3 regions of the Lactobacillus sp. OTU4228 genome follow, and region 1 is predicted to be linked to each of the others. Evidence: predicted binding sites of a transcription regulator. Region 1 holds the regulator's gene; each other region holds the start of a gene.
What was found. Region 1 encodes NrdR, which represses ribonucleotide reductase genes. Its sites were predicted from a motif close to ACACNATATATNGTGT; they were not measured.
Positions count from the first base shown of each region.

Region 2: the regulator NrdR is predicted to act here: its motif matches at 1,898-1,913, upstream of BN1206_RS08950 (deoxynucleoside kinase).
Region 3: the regulator NrdR is predicted to act here: its motif matches at 1,732-1,747, upstream of pnuC (nicotinamide riboside transporter PnuC).

Region 1 covers NZ_CDLD01000034.1:96,579-99,796, forward strand. The annotation lists gene BN1206_RS07115 (replication initiation and membrane attachment family protein) at 1-1,210, opposite strand, end outside; gene nrdR (transcriptional regulator NrdR) at 1,213-1,680, opposite strand; gene coaE (dephospho-CoA kinase) at 1,683-2,285, opposite strand; gene mutM (bifunctional DNA-formamidopyrimidine glycosylase/DNA-(apurinic or apyrimidinic site) lyase) at 2,282-3,112, opposite strand; gene polA (DNA polymerase I) at 3,121-3,218, opposite strand, start outside.
Region 2 covers NZ_CDLD01000041.1:37,159-40,376, forward strand. The annotation lists gene BN1206_RS08940 (aldo/keto reductase) at 1-819, opposite strand, end outside; gene nagB (glucosamine-6-phosphate deaminase) at 940-1,659, shown strand; gene BN1206_RS08950 (deoxynucleoside kinase) at 1,956-2,603, shown strand; gene BN1206_RS08955 (deoxynucleoside kinase) at 2,628-3,218, shown strand, end outside.
Region 3 covers NZ_CDLD01000038.1:25,986-29,203, reverse strand. The annotation lists gene BN1206_RS09810 (collagen-binding domain-containing protein) at 1-1,508, opposite strand, end outside; gene pnuC (nicotinamide riboside transporter PnuC) at 1,786-2,523, shown strand; gene BN1206_RS07735 (mucin-binding protein) at 2,729-3,218, shown strand, end outside.

The DNA.
Region 1 (3,218 bases):
TATTATTGCCATTGCCAAAACTATCGCGACGTTTCTTCACGTACTGCAAAGCCTGAACCGCGGTTGCAACGCCATGTTGGAGCCAGTCGTTAGCGATCTTGTAGGCCAAGTTTGAGTTCACTACAGTATCGTAAGTCAAACAAGTATAGGTCAGAATATTGATCAAATCTTCTGGCAAACCATACTGGGTGTGCAAATTATTGATAATCTGCCGCTCGCCTGCACTGGCAATACCGCCCTTTTCTGTTTTTATCTTATACAAAAACTCAGCGGGTGAGCTTTCATTGGCTTCCTTGAGCAACTTCTTATCGTTGTCGTCCAAGCCCTTAATCGCAGCCAAAGCCTTTTTACGGCCTTCATTTACCTGCTTTTGCACGTGTTCTCTAGTGTTAATCCGTTTGTAGTTCTCAGCTAAAGTATTGCTAATGTCGCGCATGTTCAATTCATACGAACCATGAAGGCATGGCAAACTCTCATCCACGAATTCTTTTTCGGACAAGCCATACGTCTGCATCAAAGAGCGAATTTGATTCTTCTTATTATCAACTTCACTAGCTGGAATTTGATAAACCTCATATTGCTCTTTGATAAAGTCCCAATCGATTGCATCCCTGTCGTTAACTTGGGCCACCTCTTCTTCATGAACTTTGTTTTCTTTGGCGGCCTCAATTACATCGCTGGATGGAGTGATTGCTTCATCCCCCGGCAAACGGAACATATCAAAGAAATTAGCCGAAACATCGCGCGCATTCTTAATAGGCTTTTCCCGCAACTTAGCTTCTTTAGCGAACTTGTGGCTTAATTCATGAAAGGTTTCTTCGCCAACTTTTTCCTTAAGCAAACTCGCTAGTAGCGGCGTAGCGAAAAACTTATCAGCACTAGGCACTTTAAGCAATTTAAACACGATGACGTTATTAAAAACATTATCGGACAAAAATGTTTGAACTAACCCCACGGCCTCTAATTTATGAAGCGAGGTAAACATCGTCTTTAAGCTACAATCCAGTTGTTCTTGCAGCGAATAAATACCCTTAGAATCAGAAATAATGCCGTATGGATCATAATCACTGATTAAAGTCTGATATAAAGCCACCGCAACAGCACCAACTAATGGCTGATACAATTTGATCAATATTTGCTCGTCTTCAGGAAAAAGCGTAACTCGATTGGCTACATAATATAGATGCTTGGGATCAGATGTCTCAAACATTTCTAATTACCCTTTCCCTTTTTGGCCATCATGTCTTCCATCGTCTTCATGAAGCTAGACATATCTTTAAATTCACGATAAATGGAAGCAAATCTAATGTAAGCTACATCGTCCAAGTCGGCTAATTCATCCATGACGTATTGACCGATCTTCTTAGATGAAATTTCGCTTACGCCTTGTTTTCTAACTTTATTTTCGACATGGTCAACTAATTGTTCGAATTGTTCGCTACTAATCGGACGCTTTTGCCCTGCGGCCATTACACCATGCAAAATCTTCTTACGGCTGAACGGTTCACGCGTTCCATCGTTTTTAATTACTAATAAAGGCGCCGTTTCAATACGCTCAAAGGTCGTAAAACGGAAACCACAGTTTTCACATTCTCGACGTCTTCTAATTGCCCGGTTTTCATCACTAGGACGTGAATCAATAACGCGGGAGGCATTTTGATGACAATTTGGACATTCCATAGCTATCCCTCTTTTTTGATTTTATTTAATAATTGTTCTAGTTTACTTTCTAGTTCTTTTATTGTACCAGTATTTTCAATTACAAAATCAGCCAATTGTGTTTTTTTAGACAACGGCATTTGGCTATTAATCCGCATTCTGGCTTCTTTATCAGTTAAATTATTTCTTTGTTTTAATCGCTCTATTTGAATAGATTCTGGCAAAGTAATTACCAACACACTATTGGCAATATGCTTCTTATCTAAGCCAGATTCAAAATAAACTGGTGCATCAAGGATAACCATATCTTCATTTTGATATGATGTTATCTTTTGTATTGTTTTATCGAAAATTAGAGGATGAGTCAACTGATTTAGTCTATTTAGCGCACTTTTATTACTAAAAACTAATTGACCGAGCTTTTTACGGTTAATCGTTTGGTCATCATTCAAATATTCTTCGCCAAAATTATCCTTAATTGCTTGCCAAGAAGCATTTTTTGGCTTCATTAAATCATGCGCTATTTCGTCACAGTCGACAATAGGAATATTTTGCTTTTTAAAAAATTGATCCGCGGTGCTTTTGCCTGTCGCAATCCCGCCAGTTAAAGCTAAAACGTATGTCATTTGTATATCACCTGACAATGTGGGCAAAAAGTAGTGCCTCTGCCTGAAACTTTAATTTTCTCAAAAGTCGTGCCACATCTAGGGCAGGCTTCACCAGCGTGACCGTAAACTTGTAGCATTTCTTGGTAACCACCAACTTCGCCGTTTGCATCCAAATAGCTATGAACAGTTGTACCGCGCTTTTCTATGGCAATTTTGATGGTTTCATTAATATTTTTACGCAGATCTTCTACTTTATCGGCAGGAATTTTGTTAGCCAAACTCAAGGGATGGATCTTGCTTTGCCACAAGGTTTCATCGACATAGATATTGCCCAGACCTGCCACAACAGTTTGATCGAGTAAGACATTTTTGATGTTCTTCTTTTTTCTCTTCAAACTACCCAAAAAATACTGCTCATTAAATTCCGGCGTATTGGGTTCAACGCCCAGTTTACCGATGCCAGTTGTTTGTCGCTCGGTTCCGGTCAAAACTAGCTGCATACGGCCAAATTTGCGCACATCGTTATAACGCAAGGCAGTGCCGTCGGTAAAAATAAATTCCACATGATCATGCTTATCTTTTGGCGCTTCCGGCGTAGTTAAGTGATACTTTCCTTCCATGCGCAGGTGAGAAACAATCGTCAAATTGTCGCTCAAGCGAATAAGCAAATACTTGGCATAGCGATCAATGCGAATAATCTTTTTGCCTGGCAGTTCATTGATAAACTTGTCATGATCGGTCGCAACGATTTTGGGATACCACAAAATTACTTTTTCAATTGTCTTTCCTTTAATTAAAGGAGTTAAAGTTCTTCGTACAGTTTCAACTTCGGGCATTTCAGGCATCTAATCACCTACTTTGCATCGTACCAATTGTGGCCCCAACCAGAATCAGCGATTAATGGCACATCAAGCTTAACTGCTGATTGCATTACTTCGGGCACGATCTTCT
Region 2 (3,218 bases), on a different contig from region 1:
TGATAGTGGTTCTTTTTCAGTTGGAGCAGGGAAATCGCTGTTAATCAAACGCATTTCGTCTTCAGTTAATTTGATATTTTGAGCAGCAATATTTTCCTTCATATGCTTGATCTTGGCAGCCTTAGGAATAGCTAAAACATTGCCATTGCGCATTGTCCAAGCAAGCATAATCTGATGTGGCGTAACGCCATGATCACGCGCAACAATTTTCAAATTACGTGTAATGCGAATCGTATCGCCAGCACCCGAATTAAACGGTGAGTAGCCGATAAAACTTACACCATGCTTTTTTTGCCAATCTTGTAAGTCATACTCGGTTCCTCGCTCATTTAAATTGTACAGGTCTTCATTGGCAAAACATTTATCTCCACCAGGTACCGTGAAAAGTTCCTTCATATCGCTAGTATCGAAGTTTGAAACACCCCAATGACGAATCAAACCTTCTTTTTGCAAAGCTTCAAGGCCACGAATTGTATCAGATAAGCGATGATTGCCACGCCAGTGAAGTAAATAGAGATCCAAATAATCTGTGCCTAGTCTTTCCAAACTAGCTTCCAAACTCTGCCGTTCTAATTCTGGCGTTGCATGATAGGGATAGAATTTTGAAATCAAAAATAATTTGCTTCTATCATAGCCTTTAATGGCTTCACCTACCAACTTCTCGCTTTTACCTTCACCGTACATCTCGGCTGTATCAATAATGTTTATCCCATGATCCAGTCCATAACGGATTGCGGCTATTTCTTCATCTTTTTTTCTGGGTTCTTCACCAATATTCCATGTACCTATACCTAATCCCGTTAATTTTTCAAAATCCATCCTTATTCACTTCCTTTACTCAAATTCTAACATAGTTAAGAATATTTCTTTTTATTTAATTGACAAAATGGTCTATTCCATTTTACAATGGACTAGACCAGTAAATGAGGAGGATTTATTATGAAAGTTATTGTTACAGAAAACAAAATTCAAGGCGGAGCAAAAGCATTCGAAATTTTTGAAAAAGGTATTAAGAACGGTGCTAAGGTATTAGGTTTAGCAACCGGTTCTACCCCTGAAACACTTTACCAAAACTGGGTAAAGAGCGACCTTAATTGTGAAGATCTTACTAGTATCAACCTTGATGAATATGTTGGCTTAACACCAGACAATCCTCAAAGTTACCACTACTTCATGCAAAAGCACTTATTCGACAAGAAGCCATTCAAGAAGACTTACGTTCCAGATGGTATGGCAAAAGATATTCCAGCATTCTGCAAAGAATACGACCAAATTATTAAGGACAATCCTATCGACATCCAATTATTAGGTATCGGTCGTAACGGCCACATCGCCTTCAACGAACCAGGTACTCCATTTGACATCGGTACTCACGAAGTTAAATTAACTGAAAACACTATTGAAGCTAACGCTCGTTTCTTCGACAACGAAGATGAAGTTCCAAAGAGCGCTATCTGCATGGGTACTGCTAACATCATGCAATCTAAGAAGATCGTTTTGATGGCATTTGGTGAAAAGAAAGCTCAAGCAATCAAAGAAATGATTGAAGGCCCTATTACTGAAGACGTTCCTGCATCAATTTTACAAAAGCACCCTGATGTAACTGTTATTGTTGATAAGGCTGCAGCTCAAGAGCTAGACGACAAATACAAGAACTAAATGACAATTTATCTCTAAAAATAAAAGGCTAGGCTTTCTACAATCGTAGAAGACCTAGCTATTTTTGTTAATTTTAAATCCGGGATTTTTGAGTACTAGAATTATCTGCTTTATTTTTAGATAACTTCATTTTTTACAATTTTTCTGTTCTAATTGAATTATGTTTCATTCCTATCCGATTTTTCATTTCTACCCTTGACTTTTTCGCGTGAAACAGAATTAAAAAAGAGCTTGTGTGCCACAATATCTTGTATTAAACTTATTAATTGTCCAATATCTGGTATTTAAGAAAGAATGTGATTCAAGTTATTGTTTTAAGCGGGCCAATTGGGGCCGGAAAATCCAGTTTAACCAGTATTTTAGCAGAACATTTAGGTACGCAAGCATTTTACGAAGGCGTTGACAGCAATCCTGTTTTACCCCTCTACTATAAAAATATGAAGCGTTACACCTTTTTGCTTAACACTTATTTGCTTAACCACCGTTTAGCTCAAATCAATCAAGCTATTCAAGATAAGAACAGCGTATCCGATCGTTCTATCTATGAAGATGCACTTTTCTTCAAGATGAACGCCGATAACAAGGTCGCAGATCCTACAGAATTTAAGATCTATGACGATTTGCTTGAAAATATGATGGAAGATACGCCAGGCAATCCAAGCAAGAAGCCCGATTTGCTTATCTATATCCATGTTTCACTTGATACCATGCTTAAGCGCATTAAAAAACGTGGTCGTTCCTTTGAACAAATTAGTACAGATCCAGGTTTGAAGGACTACTATGCTAGATTACTTAGATATTATGAACCATGGTATGAACAATATGATGCTTCACCTAAGATGGCTATCAATGGTGATAAACTCGATTTTGTTTCTAGCATTGATGCTCAAAGGGAAGTATTGAAAGAAATTGACGAGAAGTTGCACGAAATAGGTAACTTATAAAACTAAATAAAAAGAAGGAACGTGATGACAGTTATTGTTTTAAGTGGGCCAATTGGAGCCGGAAAATCCAGTTTAACAGGTATTTTATCTAAATATTTAGGCACTAAGCCATTTTATGAAAGTGTTGACGACAATCCAGTTCTGCCACTTTTTTATGCTGATCCTAAGAAATATGCTTTCTTATTGCAGGTATACTTCTTAAATACACGTTTTCACAGCATTAAAGACGCATTGACTCAAGATAATAACGTGTTGGACCGCTCTATCTATGAAGATGCGCTCTTCTTCCAAATGAACGCTGACATTGGTCGTGCCACTCCTGAGGAAGTCGACACTTACTATGAACTTTTACACAATATGATGGGTGAATTAGACAGAATGCCTAAGAAGAACCCTGACTTGCTTGTTCACATCAACGTTTCTTACGACACAATGATTAAACGTATTCAAAAACGTGGCCGTCCATACGAACAATTGAGCCACGATTCAACTCTTGAAGACTACTACAAGAGATTGCTTCGCTACTACAAGCCATGGTATGACAAGTACGATTACTCACCAAAGATGGAAATTGATGGTGACAAATATGACTTCATGTCTTCTGAAGAAGATCGT
Region 3 (3,218 bases), on a different contig from region 1:
TCAGGTTCAGGTTCAGGCTCCGGCTTAGGCTTTTCAGGTTCTTCAAATTCTACGAATGGTGGTGTTAAGTCCCAACGGTGTGTTTCACCACTAACAGTAACTTTGTTACCAATAATATTACCGTCAATGTTAACAGCATTTGTAATATGAGCGTTGGTTGCTAGAACACTTCCCAAATGGTAGTCTCCAGCAAAATGTAATTTATTAACATCTGTACCGAAGTTCCAGAGCAATTTATTAAATTGATTTGGAGTTTCAGAAGAACCGCCAATATTATTACCATCAGCATATTCCAGTACAAGGTGAGTTTGAACTGTTAAATCTCCACCTTGAATATTAATTACATTTAAAATAATCATTGGAGCTTCAGCACCAGCAGGAATACCTTTGATCGTAATATTACGTTTGTCGCCTGAAAGGTGTGCGGCATCAATTGTTACATAAATAGGTTCCTTACTGTCGCCAGCATTCTTTATAGCCTCAGAAACATCGGTCCAACTATTGTTGAGATCATTAAAATCGGCTTTAACTCCTTCAGTCTGTGCTTGACTAGCCCAGTTATCTGACTTTTGACTTAATTTATCTAGTTCGCCTTGAATATCAATTTTTTGATCGGCTTGAACAATGTGGTTATAAGGAATATCTACTTTTCTCCAGTCAGGTTTTTCTGCAGTTCCATAGTTAACTTCAATTGCTCCATCATTTTCAAATGAACGGTATTCAATGTCTGGTCCAAAGATGACTACTTTGTTGTCACCATCGATTTTGTTAAGTCCATTGAGATTGCCAACATAGTGGATATCACCGTTGGTTAAATTATTGGTTGCATTTGAATTGGTACCAAAATTTGTACCAGAAAGTTTATCTGCAGCAATATTACCTGCAATATGACCATTTTGGGTCACTTCATTACCGAAAATATGGAAGATACCAGCGATACCTAAAGGATGTTTATCTGCCAAATCTTTAATATGATCTGCCAATTCTTCCTTGGTCATTTCATTGATATTTGGTTTATCTTTTTTATTTGTACCTTCTTTAGAAGTATTAATATTATTATTTTGAGATACATTTTCTTCAGATTTTGAATTTATATCTTCAACTGGAGTAGTACTTTCAGCTTCTTCTGTTTGAATTGGTTGCTCAGTATTAACAGATGTTTCTGGATCTGTTTTTTCTTGAGTAGATACATCTGTATCAGTTTGCACAGTAGTTGTAGTACTATCATCAGTATTTTCAGAGTAATTAGCTGAAACTTCAGTATTATCAGTAGTTAAAGTGTCTGCTGTATTATTTTCTACAGGAACACTTTCTTCTACTACTGAAGTTGTATCACTTGTTACTTCATTTGAAGTTGTATCATCAGTCATTTCATTTTGAATTGCTTCAGAGGCTGCTGAGACAATTGGCGCACTAGGACCAGCTAGTATGCCGAAACTTAATAACACTGCAACAGCACCCTTAGCCAATTTGCGAATAGCAAATTGCGTTTTCTTTGTCTTGAACATTTTTAGTACCTCCGTAGCACATAATTAATATATTATTTTTCCTTTCTTGTATACATTATATGACATGATGTCATTTATGAAAATAAAAATAAAAGCGCTTTAAAAAACTTAACAAATAAAAAATTATGGTACTAACGCAAATCAAAAAAATGTCAATCCTTGTATTTAATTTTGAGTCCACTATACTAGATAGCGATGCTTTTTAAATAAAAGAGCGGATAAGGCACAATATATAGTATATTGTGAACCTAAAATAAAAAGGGAGTAGTTTGTATATATGGAAAGACATGAGAATTATTTTGTTTGGCTGTTTAATCAATTAAAGGGGTGGCCAGTACAAAACTATTGTTTATGGTTTTTCGCATTTGGTTTTCAGTTAGCGTTACTTATTCAAGCAAAGGTTACTAGCGTAACTTTGATCACTTTTATTGGTACTCTTTTGGGTACGCTTTGTGTATTGGCAATTAATGCCACTAAGGCAATTAATGGATGGTTAGGATTGATTTCAGCAGCATGTTTCATCTATGCTGGTTGGTCAGCCAAGAATTATCTTTCTATTTTTGAACAAATTGCTTATATCGCAACTTTGGATTTGCCAGTTATCTTGTCAGTAAGATCATGGAATGATGATACTAAGAACCACTTGAGAAAGTTTGGTGGTAGAGAATGGGTCATCGCCATCGTTGGTACATTGGCCGTTTACTTGGTATCAGGCTTCTTAATTGGTAAGTTCACTAATGACCCACGTCCTTGGGTTGACGCTATCAGTTTTGCTATTTCACTTACTGCTGGTATCATGTGCTTCATGCGTTACAACAACCAATACTTCTGGTGGACTGCAAGTGGTATTTTCCAATTGATTCTTTGGGGTATCACTTATGCGCAAGGGGATGCCAACTTGGCAATGGCTATCAACTCATTGATTTACGTCATTAACGATGTTTTGGCGTTTACTGTTTCACCATGGTTCAACATGGGCCGTCGTAAATCTGGACTTAAGGAAATTAGAAACTAGTAATCAGCTAAGAATCAATTCAATATAAAAAGGAAACGTTATCGAATTTCGGTGGCGTTTTTTTGTACATAAGTGTTTTCTGAAAAGCTTTAAGAAATTTTAAAAGAGACGATATGTCACTATTAATGAAAGCGGTTTCATGATAATGTATACGTATCAAAAGTATAATTAATTTGATACGTATACACAATAGGAGGCCATGAAAATGACATCTAAGAAAAATTTTAAAAAGAAGATGAAGAGATATCACAAGAATCACGAAGATCATAAGGAAATGAGCCCTAGAGCTAAGAAAGCTGCGGCTGGTGCGGCTTCTGCACTTTTGGGTGTTGGAATTATGACAGGCGCAAACACTCATGTTGTTAAGGCTGCAGGATATCGTGAAGATGAGATTGCTGAAGTAGAAAGCGCAAATGTTCTTAGTTCTGAAAAGACTAAGGTAAGAATTAGCGTGCAACAAAGAACTAATAGTACTGAAGATCAAAATGGTGAAGTGATTTCAGATGAAAGTACTGAAACTTCAAATGATGTAGTAACAGATACATCAACTGAAACTGCATCTACCAATCCTGAATCTGTAGCAACTAATGACACAACTGTTGATACAACTTCAACTGAAGGCACAAGTCAGCTCGAAACTCAAAGTACTGAGACGACTACTGAGCAAGTATCAGCAACTGGTGATACTTCAAATG